Regions from separate parts of the Cupriavidus sp. UBA2010 genome, predicted to be linked through region 1. Evidence: predicted binding sites of a transcription regulator. Region 1 holds the regulator's gene; each other region holds the start of a gene.

What was found. The regulator sigma-54, encoded in region 1, starts transcription at its own class of promoters, with help from an activator protein. The targets are predictions, from matches to a motif close to TGGCANGNAANCTGCTTT.
Region 2: a site for sigma-54 is predicted at 1,643-1,660, ahead of urtA (urea ABC transporter substrate-binding protein). Genes of this name have one in related genera too.
Region 3: a site for sigma-54 is predicted at 1,366-1,383, ahead of B2246_RS12300 (GTP cyclohydrolase II). Genes of this name have one in related genera too.

Annotation. Positions count from the first base shown of each region.
Region 1 is NZ_DDCI01000013.1:282,591-285,868, forward strand. It holds gene hpf (ribosome hibernation-promoting factor, HPF/YfiA family) at 204-557, opposite strand; gene B2246_RS09980 (RNA polymerase factor sigma-54) at 608-2,086, opposite strand; gene lptB (LPS export ABC transporter ATP-binding protein) at 2,210-3,001, opposite strand; gene lptA (lipopolysaccharide transport periplasmic protein LptA) at 3,027-3,278, opposite strand, start outside.
Region 2 is NZ_DDCI01000009.1:312,713-315,990, forward strand. It holds gene cyoB (cytochrome o ubiquinol oxidase subunit I) at 1-396, shown strand, start outside; gene cyoC (cytochrome o ubiquinol oxidase subunit III) at 402-1,046, shown strand; gene cyoD (cytochrome o ubiquinol oxidase subunit IV) at 1,047-1,397, shown strand; gene urtA (urea ABC transporter substrate-binding protein) at 1,715-2,974, shown strand; gene urtB (urea ABC transporter permease subunit UrtB) at 3,075-3,278, shown strand, end outside.
Region 3 is NZ_DDCI01000016.1:22,631-25,908, reverse strand. It holds gene B2246_RS12305 (URC4/urg3 family protein) at 1-71, opposite strand, end outside; gene B2246_RS12300 (GTP cyclohydrolase II) at 68-1,306, opposite strand; gene B2246_RS12295 (acyltransferase family protein) at 1,513-2,613, opposite strand.

The DNA.
Region 1 (3,278 bases):
TCTGTAGTTGTTGTATGGCGCAGCATACACCGAGCGGCGTCAGTTGCGAACACCCCCGGCTGACCAAATGTTGCAGGGCTGGTACTCAGGTAACGGGTGCGCCAGCGGCGCATCCGCATCGCGCCCATCAAAAAAGCCGCGCAGATGCGCGGCTTTGCTCTTCCTATCTATCCTCTCAGGGGCGACCTGGTGTCGCCGCCGACTTATTGTTGTTGTAGTTGTTCGGCAGCCATCTGGTACTTGACCGCTTCCCGGTCATGCCCTTGCACGCGGTCCTTGTAGCGGATCACTTGGCGGTCGAGCTTGTCGACCAGACAGTCGATTGCAGCATAAAGGTCTTCATGATGCGCTTCGACGAAGATGTCCTTGCCCTTGAGGTGCAGGTTGATTTCCGCGTACTGACGCTTGTCCTTTTCCTTGTGGTTGTCTACGGATAGCAGCACGCTTACGCCAATGACCTGATCGAAATGTCTGACAATTCGCTCCAGTTTCGTTTCCACATACTCACGCAGCGGCGGCGTGATGTCGAGGTGGTGTCCACTGATCTTGAAGTTCATAGCGCTTCTCCTTCTGAAAGAGCCGCACCAGGCAGGCGGTTGCGGCTCGGCTACAAAGTCTTGCGGAGATTGACTGCGGGGATCTTCAGCGCTTCGCGGTACTTGGCCACCGTGCGGCGTGCGACCACAAAGCCCTGTTCGCCCAGCAACTCGGCGATGCGGCTGTCGGAAAGGGGATTCCTGGGTTCTTCGGCTCCTATCAGTTGCTTGATCAGCGCGCGGATCGCCGTGGATGAGGCCGCGCCGCCAGTCTCCGTGGAGACGTGGCTACCAAAGAAGTACTTCAACTCGAAAGTACCCATCGGCGTGGCCATGTATTTATTCGTAGTCACCCGGGAAATGGTCGACTCGTGTAGACCCAGTGTATCGGCAATCTCCCGCAAAACCAAGGGGCGCATCGCGATTTCCCCGTGCGAGAAAAAGTTCTTTTGACGTTCCACAATTGCCTGCGCAACACGCAGGATCGTGTCGAAACGCTGCTGAATGTTCTTGATGAGCCACCGCGCCTCCTGGAGCTTCTGCTGCAGCCCGGCCGCGCCCGCTTCCCCTTTTGCACCGCGCAAAATCTGCGCATACATGTCGTTGATGCGCAGACGCGGCATCACGTCGGGATTGAGCTGCGCGATCCAGCTACTGCCACTCTTGCGCACGAACACATCCGGTACCACGAAGTCCGCTTCCGGACGGCTGTAGGCATGTCCGGGATACGGTGCGAGCGAGCGGATCAGATCGTGCGCGGCCTTAAGTGCAATTTCGTCAACCTGCAGGGCTTTCTTGAGCCGCGTGTAGTCACGCACGGCCAATAACTCCAGGTGGTGGTTGACGATCGATAATGCAAGGTCCCGCTGTGGATGCTGCAGACGGCGCAGTTGCAAGGTGAGGCATTCTGCGGCGTTGCGCGCACCCACGCCAGGAGGGTCGAAGCTCTGCAGCAGGGTCAGTATCGCCTGCACTTCATCGACTTCGAATTCGAGTTCCTTGGGTAGTTCCGAGCAGATCTCGTCGAGCGTTGCGCCCAGGTAGCCGTCGTCGTCCAGCGACTCGATCAGGAAGATGGCCAGGCCCTTGTCGCGCGTGGAGATCTTCAGCGGCGTGAGCTGTTCCATCAGGTACTCGCGCAGCGTGGGTTCCGCTTCGCGAAGCTGCATCGGCGTCTTCTCGTCCTCGTCGCCCTGAGGCCGGCGAGCGAAATCGTCCAGGCTCCAGTCGCTGCCGTAATCGTCACCCGAGCTGTCGCCGTAGCTGTCGTCTTCGCCGTTGGCGCCGTTCGCGCGATCGTCGCCATTACCTTGCGGTTCGGAAGATGCCGGAGCCGGGGCGCTTTGCACGTTGACCGACCCGTCCGCGGCCACGCGCAGCGGGCTTTCGATCCAGTCGTTCTCGCGTTCGAGCAGTGGATTCTCGGTCAGCGCCTGCTCGACTTCCTGTTGCAGCTCCAGTGTGGATAACTGCAGCAGCCGGATGGACTGCTGCAGTTGTGGAGTCAGAGCCAGATGCTGGGAAAGTCGAAGCTGAAGCGATGGTTTCATGCGACCTATTCTATGCGCATCTTCCCGTTGTTGGAACGGAAATTGCTATCACCTATCGCTGGCACTTCGTGATCGCCAACGGCTAGTTGACGAATGCTGCAAGGCGGCGTCGCGGCCGCTTGATCACATGCGGAAGTTTTCGCCCAGATAGACGCGTCGCACGGACTCGTTGGCGATGATTTCCTCGGGCTGTCCTTCGGCCAGCACGGTGCCTTCGCTGATGATGTATGCGTGGTCGCAGATGCCCAGCGTTTCCCGCACGTTGTGGTCGGTAATCAGCACGCCGATGTTGCGTGCCTTGAGGAAGCTGACGATGCGCTGGATCTCGCCCACGGCGATCGGGTCCACGCCCGCGAATGGTTCGTCGAGCAGGATGAAGCGCGGCGCCGACGCCAGCGCGCGCGCGATTTCCACGCGGCGGCGCTCGCCGCCCGACAGCGACAGCGCCGGGTTGTTGCGCAGGTGGGCGATCTGCAGGTCATCGAGCAGCGAGTCGAGCCGGCGATCGATTTCCTGCTTGGGCAGCGACTTGCCGTTGACCACCTGCAGTTCCAGCACCGCGCGGATGTTCTCCTCGACGTTGAGCTTGCGGAAGACCGAAGCTTCCTGCGGGAGATAGGACAGTCCCATGCGCGCGCGTTCGTGGATGGCCAGGCCGCTGATGTGCTGGCCATCGAGCACGATATCGCCTTCGTCCAGCGCGACCAGTCCGACGATCATGTAGAACGACGTGGTCTTGCCCGCGCCGTTCGGGCCGAGCAGGCCGACGACCTCGCCGCTTTTGACGTCGAGCGAGACGTCCTTGACCACGGTGCGCGAGCCATAGCGTTTCTTCAGATGGCGCACGACCAGCGTGCTGCTATCCGTGGATGGGGCGGAAGAAGCCTGGGCGGCGAGCGTGGCGGTATCGTTCATCGGGTACGGATGGAGCTTGAAACGGTCAGGGCTTGGCCGGCTGCGAGGACGGCTTCAGGTCGAGCGGCGCGCCGGCCGGCGCGCTGGCCGGGTTCGCGCGCGGCGACAGCACGGCGCGCACGCGGCCAGAAGGGTTCCCGGCGGACGCATTGTTATCGCCGCCGGTGGCGGTATAGAACTCGTTGCGGCTGTCGTACGTGATCACCGCGCCGCGGATTTCGTCCAGGATTTTCGCGCCGACACCGGAAACACGCGCCGCGCGTGCATTGCCGATCAG
Region 2 (3,278 bases), on a different contig from region 1:
GCAGACGTGACGGGCGACCCGTGGGGTGGCCGCACGCTGGAATGGGCAACTTCGTCGCCCCCGGCGTTCTACAACTTCGCGCACACCCCGGTGGTGCGTGACCTGGACGCGTTCGCCGACATGAAGGCCCGTGGCGAGACGATCCGCACGGATGGCTTCGAGCAGATTCACATGCCGAAGAACACCGCGGCTGGTTTCTACATGGGTGCATTCAGCCTGGCGCTGGGCTTCGCGCTGACGTGGCACATCTGGTGGCTTGCCGCCGTGGGCCTGATCGGCATGGTCGTAGCGTTCATCCGCCGCGCCAACGATGACCACATCGATTACTACGTGCCGGCCTCCGAGGTCGAGCAGATCGAAACGCGCTACCAGCAGCGCATTGCTGCCCAGGGCTGATAACTATGTCGACAGAAGTTCTTGACCGCTTCGGGGCGAAAGCCCCTGCGCATGCGCACTCGCACGACGAGGCGCACGACCACGCGCATCACGACACCAGCGAGAACACCGTCTTCGGTTTCTGGCTGTACCTGATGAGCGACTGCATCTTGTTCGCGTGCCTGTTCGCCGCCTTCGCCGTCCTGCGCGGCGAAGTGGCGGGTGGCCCGTCGGGCAAGGAGATCTTCGAGCTCAACTACGTGCTCGTGGAAACCGCCATCCTGCTGTTCTCGTCGATCACCTATGGCTTTGCCATGGTGTCGATGCAGAACCATCAGAAGGGCCGCGTGATGTTCTGGCTGGGCGTGACGTTCCTGCTGGGCGCCGCGTTCATGGGCATGGAAATCAACGAGTTCGCGCACCTGATTCACGAGGGTGCCGGCCCGAGCCGCAGCGCGTTCCTGTCGTCGTTCTTCACGCTCGTGGGTACCCACGGTCTGCACGTTGCCAGCGGCATGCTGTGGATGCTCGTGCTGATGTGGCAACTGTCGAAGAAGGGCCTGACCCCGGTCGTGGCCAAGCGCCTGAACTGCCTCAGCCTGTTCTGGCACTTCCTGGACGTGGTCTGGATCGGTGTGTTCACCGTGGTCTACCTGATGGGAGCAATGTAAATGGCACAGCAACACGCTTCGACCGCCGCTCACGGCGCGTCGCATGGCCACAGCAGCGTCAAGTCGTATGTGATCGGTTTCGTGCTGGCGGTGATCCTGACCGTGATTCCGTTCAAGATCGTCATGGACGGCACGATGGAACGCGGCACCATGCTGTGGATCATCCTGGGCATGGCGGCCGTTCAGATCGTCGTGCACCTGAAGTACTTCCTGCATCTGGATGGTTCGAACGGTCAGCGCTGGAACGTGATGGCGCTGCTGTTCACGGTACTGATCCTGTTCATCGTGCTGGCCGGTTCGCTCTGGATCATGCACAACATGAACGCCAACATGATGCCGTGGATGAAGTAACGGTTCATACGGTCGTTTGAAAACGGGGCCTTCGGGCCCCGTTTTTTATTGGCCACGGTGCGCAACGCACCGGCATCGGCCACGGCTGCACCGGTTCACGCCGGACCGCACCCGAACGGCGCTGCACATTCGCGGTGCGCCTGCGGATTTCCCTCTGGCCCCGCCAGCGGCACCAGCGTGGTGCGGCACGGCCTTCCTCCCGTCGATTTGTCACGTAATGGTGACCCGGTCATGCGTGTTTCCCTTGGCACGCTAGTTGCAGATGTGCTCTCCGGGGTGCGTAGTCCCTAATCACATACGACAAACTGGGAGCTGCAATGAAACGACGTGACATGCTGAAGCTGTCGGCGGTGGCCGCCGCGGCGATGATCGGTACCAGCCCGCTGATGGCGCAGACCAAGGAGCCGATCAAGGTCGGCATCCTGCATTCGCTATCGGGCACGATGGCCATCTCCGAAACGTCGCTCAAGGACGTGGCGCTGATGACGATCGACGAGATCAACAAGAGCGGCGGCGTGCTGGGCCGCAAGCTCGAGCCCGTGGTGGTGGACCCCGCTTCCAACTGGCCGCTCTTCGCGGAGAAGGCGCGTCAGCTCATCACCAAGGACAAGGTGGCGGTCACGTTCGGATGCTGGACGTCGGTATCGCGCAAGTCGGTGCTCCCGGTCTATGAGGAAACCAACGCGCTGCTGTTCTACCCGGTGCAGTACGAAGGTGAGGAGATGTCGAAGAACGTGTTCTACACGGGCGCGGCACCCAACCAGCAGGCGATCCCGGCGGTGGAATACCTGATGAGCAAGGAGGGCGGCGGCGCGAAGCGCTTCTTCCTGCTGGGTACCGACTACGTCTATCCGCGCACTACCAACAAGATCCTGCGTGCGTTCCTGAAGAGCAAGGGCGTGGAGGACAAGGACATCGAAGAGGTCTACACCCCGTTCGGCCATAGCGACTACCAGACCATCGTCGCCAACATCAAGAAGTTCTCGCAGGGTGGCAAGACCGCCGTGATCTCCACGATCAATGGCGACTCGAACGTGCCGTTCTACAAGGAACTCGGCAACGCCGGCCTGAAGGCCAAGGACGTGCCGGTGGTGGCCTTCTCGGTCGGCGAGGAAGAGCTGCGCGGCATCGACACCAAGCCGCTGGTGGGCCATCTGGCTGCATGGAACTACTTCATGTCGGTCAAGAACCCCGAGAACGAGGCGTTCAAGAAGCAGTGGGCCGCGTGGGTCAAGGCCAACAACCTGCCGGGCGGCGACAAGCGCGTGACCAACGACCCGATGGAAGCTACCTACGTGGGCATCCATATGTGGGCGCAGGCCGTGAAGAAGGCAGGCAGCACCGATCCGGACAAGGTGCGTGCCGCGATGTACGGCCAGACCTTCAAGGCGCCCGATGGCTTCACGCTGACGATGGGTGACAACCACCATCTCTACAAGCCCGTGATGATTGGCGAGGTCAAGGGCGACGGCCAGTTCTCGGTGGTGTGGAAGACGCCGAAGCCGGTCCGCGCGCAGCCGTGGAGCCCGTTCATCGCCGGCAATGAAGGCAAGGCGGACAAGGTGGCGGGGAACTGACGGTCTGTTGCTCCCACTCCCGTGCTCGGGAGTGGGAGCAAACCACAGGTGAACGCCAACAACCCCAAGATGCGATCCATCGCGCGAACCAGGCTCCTGAATGCACCGACCCAATATCCGTACATGGCTGCGTGTCATGCTCGCCGCGCTGCTGCTGGCCGCGGCACCGTTGTGGGCCGCCACGCCGCTGACGCAGGCCGACCTCAAGCCATTGGCCGAGGATGACTACGATGCCAAGACCGCGGCGCTGAACAAGCTCACTCAGGCACCGGCGGAGCAGGCCGGTCCGATCCTGAAGGCCTTG
Region 3 (3,278 bases), on a different contig from region 1:
ACGGGGCTATGCCAGCCGCTGCCCAAGCCATCGTCGCGTCCTGCCCTGCCTCCTTCCGGAAATTCAGTCATTCCTTCAACCCCCTGCCCTTTGCCTGGGCGAGTTCCTTGGCGTCAGGCGGCGTGTACCTGGAGAAATAACCCGCCGCCACCTTCGCATCGATTTCCACGCGCGCATCGGCCGGAATCAGGGACTCGGGAATCGCCACCTGCTCCACCACCTCGATACCCTGCGCCGTCAGCGCGCCATGCTTCATATTGCTCATCGAGGCCCAGCGATCGATCCTCCTGATCCCGAGCCAGTGAAATACATCCGGCATCAATTCCTGGAACCGCATATCCTGCACGCCGGCCACGCATTCGGTACGTTCGAAGTAGGTTTCGGCGCGGTCGCCGCCCACCTGGCGCTTGCGCGCGTTATAGACCAGGAACTTCGTCACCTCGCCAAGCGCGCGGCCTTCCTTCCGGTTATAGACCACCAGGCCCACACCACCCTGCTGCGCCATCTCGATACAAACCTCGATACCGTGCGCCAGATACGGGCGGCATGTGCAGATGTCCGACCCGAACACGTCGGAGCCATTGCATTCGTCATGCACGCGGCAGGCCACACGGGTGTCAGGCTGGCCCAGCTTCGTGACATCGCCGAAAAAGTAGAGCGTCATGCCGCCGATCGGAGGCAGGAACACCTTCAGATCGGGTCGCGTCACGAGCTCGGGAAACATGCCGCCGGTCTGCTCGAACAGGCTGCGGCGCAGCACGCTCTCCTTGATATTGAAGCGGCGCGCGATGCCGGGCAGGTACCAGACCGGGTCCACCGCCGCCTTGGTCACGCGCACGTCGCCATTGGCCTCGAGGATGTCGCCGTCGGGCTTCAGCCGGCCGGCCGAGATCGCGGCCATGAGTTCGGGCATGTTGATATGGGCACGCGTGATGGCGATGGTCGGACGGATGTCCACCCCGGCGGCGATGCGATCGGCGAAGACGGTGGAGACCAGGTGGCCCCAGGGATCCAGCGACACGATCCTGTCCGGATCGCCCCACTGCGGGTGCGGGCCGATGGCTTCGGCCGGGGATGTATCGGTCAGGTCAGGACGATGCGCGCGCTGCAGGCTGCCCGCCGCCACCGCCAACGCGCGATAGATCGCATAGGCGCCGGCGTGGGTACCGATAACGTTGCGCTGCGCGGGGTCCGTCAGGCTGGCAATGACTGGCCCCCGCTCGGCCGCCGTGGGTGCGCCCCAGTGAATCGGCTCGGCCGGCTTGTCGCGGCGTGTGTGCGAGGTCAGAACGATATGATCGGACATGGCAGCCTCGTCTCCCCGGATCGAAACCTGACCAGTTGGTCAGGTTTATATATCCATACTAGGCAATGGCCATGCCAACCCTCAACTGGGGTTGTTACCGTGGGTGACATTCCGCACGCACCGGACGGGTGCGAAATGCATGACGAGGGCGGTACATGCTGGTGCGCCCGCACCGGCATTGATTTGAGTACGTTGGCGCCGGCTGCTCAGGCCTGGGGCTTCTCGCCCCGCGTCCACTTGCGGCCGTGAATGCCTTCCTTGACGAACTCGATCACCGCGCGCAGCGGGCTGGCGGCTTCCACATAGCGATGGAACACGGCGCCAGCTACGTTGCTGGCGACCCACGCCAGCAACATCCCCAGCGCGTTGAGCATCGGCTGGCCCGGAGCGAAATGGAACACCAAGGCGTTCACTACCAGGCAGACCGGAAAGTGCACGAGGAAGACCGAGTAAGAGATCTTGCCGAAATATGCGGTGACGCGGCCACCCGGCCAATGCTCGAGCCAGCCCCCACGGCGGGAGATGGCCAGCACCAGCGCCGTGACCAGCGCGACGGCGATACGCAGGCGGAAGTCCATCGTCAGGGCCACCACGCCAACCGCGCCAAGCGCGATCAGGGCCACCGGAGAACGATCGGGGTTCGACGCCCAGTACGCCAGCGTGCCCATGCCGTAGGCGCCAAAGAAGTAGATCGCCCAGATATCCCAGGTGGCATCACGGTTGAACCAGAACAGCGAGGCCACCGCTAGCGCGGCCACGGTCGGCACGCCCAGCGGCAACGTATCGCGTGACACCGCGCGCGCCAACCAGAGCGCGAATACCAGCAGCGCGAACAGTTGCAGATCGATTGCGATATACCAGACGCCCGCGGACAGCGCGTCAACATCGAGGATGTTGTGCAGCAGCAGGATGTGCGCGATGACCTGCGTCAGGTGCGGCGCGGCGGGTATCGAGTCGTGATGCATCCACGTCCGCGCGATGGCGGCGCCGATGATCGCGACGAGCATCGCCACGGTGTAGGGCACGACGAGTTTCTGATAGCGGCGCCATACCGTGGAAAGCGGGCTCTGGGCGGTCAGGCGTCCGGCAGGAGCCAGGCTGCGCGCGGCAAGGAATCCACTGATGACCAGGAACACCTGCACCGCGATGCGCGCGTAGTCAGACAGCCATCCGATCAGGCCGGGGGCCAGAGATTGGGCGGCGTCGGACATCGGCCCATAGAAGGCCAGATGATGCAACACGATCAGCTGCGAGCTGACCGCCTTCAGCGCGTCTACACACGCCAAACGAGAAGGCCGGGGGCTCATTTGTTATATGTGAGATACAAAGTGGGGCGCATTGTACCTCCATTGTTGCGTTTCAAAATGTGGAGAGTGGGTAACGCATGTAAGCAGGTGTACTGCCCTCCTGCGTCGCATCGCTTTCGACTGAACTTCCGCCACTGGCACTAGCTTATGAAAAGAAAACACAAATTGCCGGTGGCATTTGGCCAAACCGCCCTTGTTTCTCGCGTGCAGACATACAGGTAGGGGCATGGTTGTTACTCCCCCGCGAGCAATAGCCTCATCGTTTGGGCAAGCTTTCTCGTCTCCATAAAAAATTCGTATGAATGGTATGGAAAAGAAGAATGCCCGGACTGTCACCAATATTCTCTCGGCAAGAGACTTGAATCGAGCCTGAGTACCCGTTGCGAGCGGCGCCCGCCATCAGGTCGAATGAGGCAACGAAACCTCCGGGATTTCGAAGCGCGATGAGCGCTTCGATCAATTTTCGCAGACGTTAAGCTATTTTCTACTGCGCTCGCTTGCATGATTCGCGCTTCGCGTCGCGCCACCCTGGAGCGACGGATCGCATCCGAATTGCACGTCTTCGCGCTCGGCGAGCCTCCCGGGTTAGGTTTTGGAGTATTGACGCCCTTTGGGTCGGCTTGTATAAAAGTTGCCGTACCCGCCACCTTCTGCAAGTGTTTTAG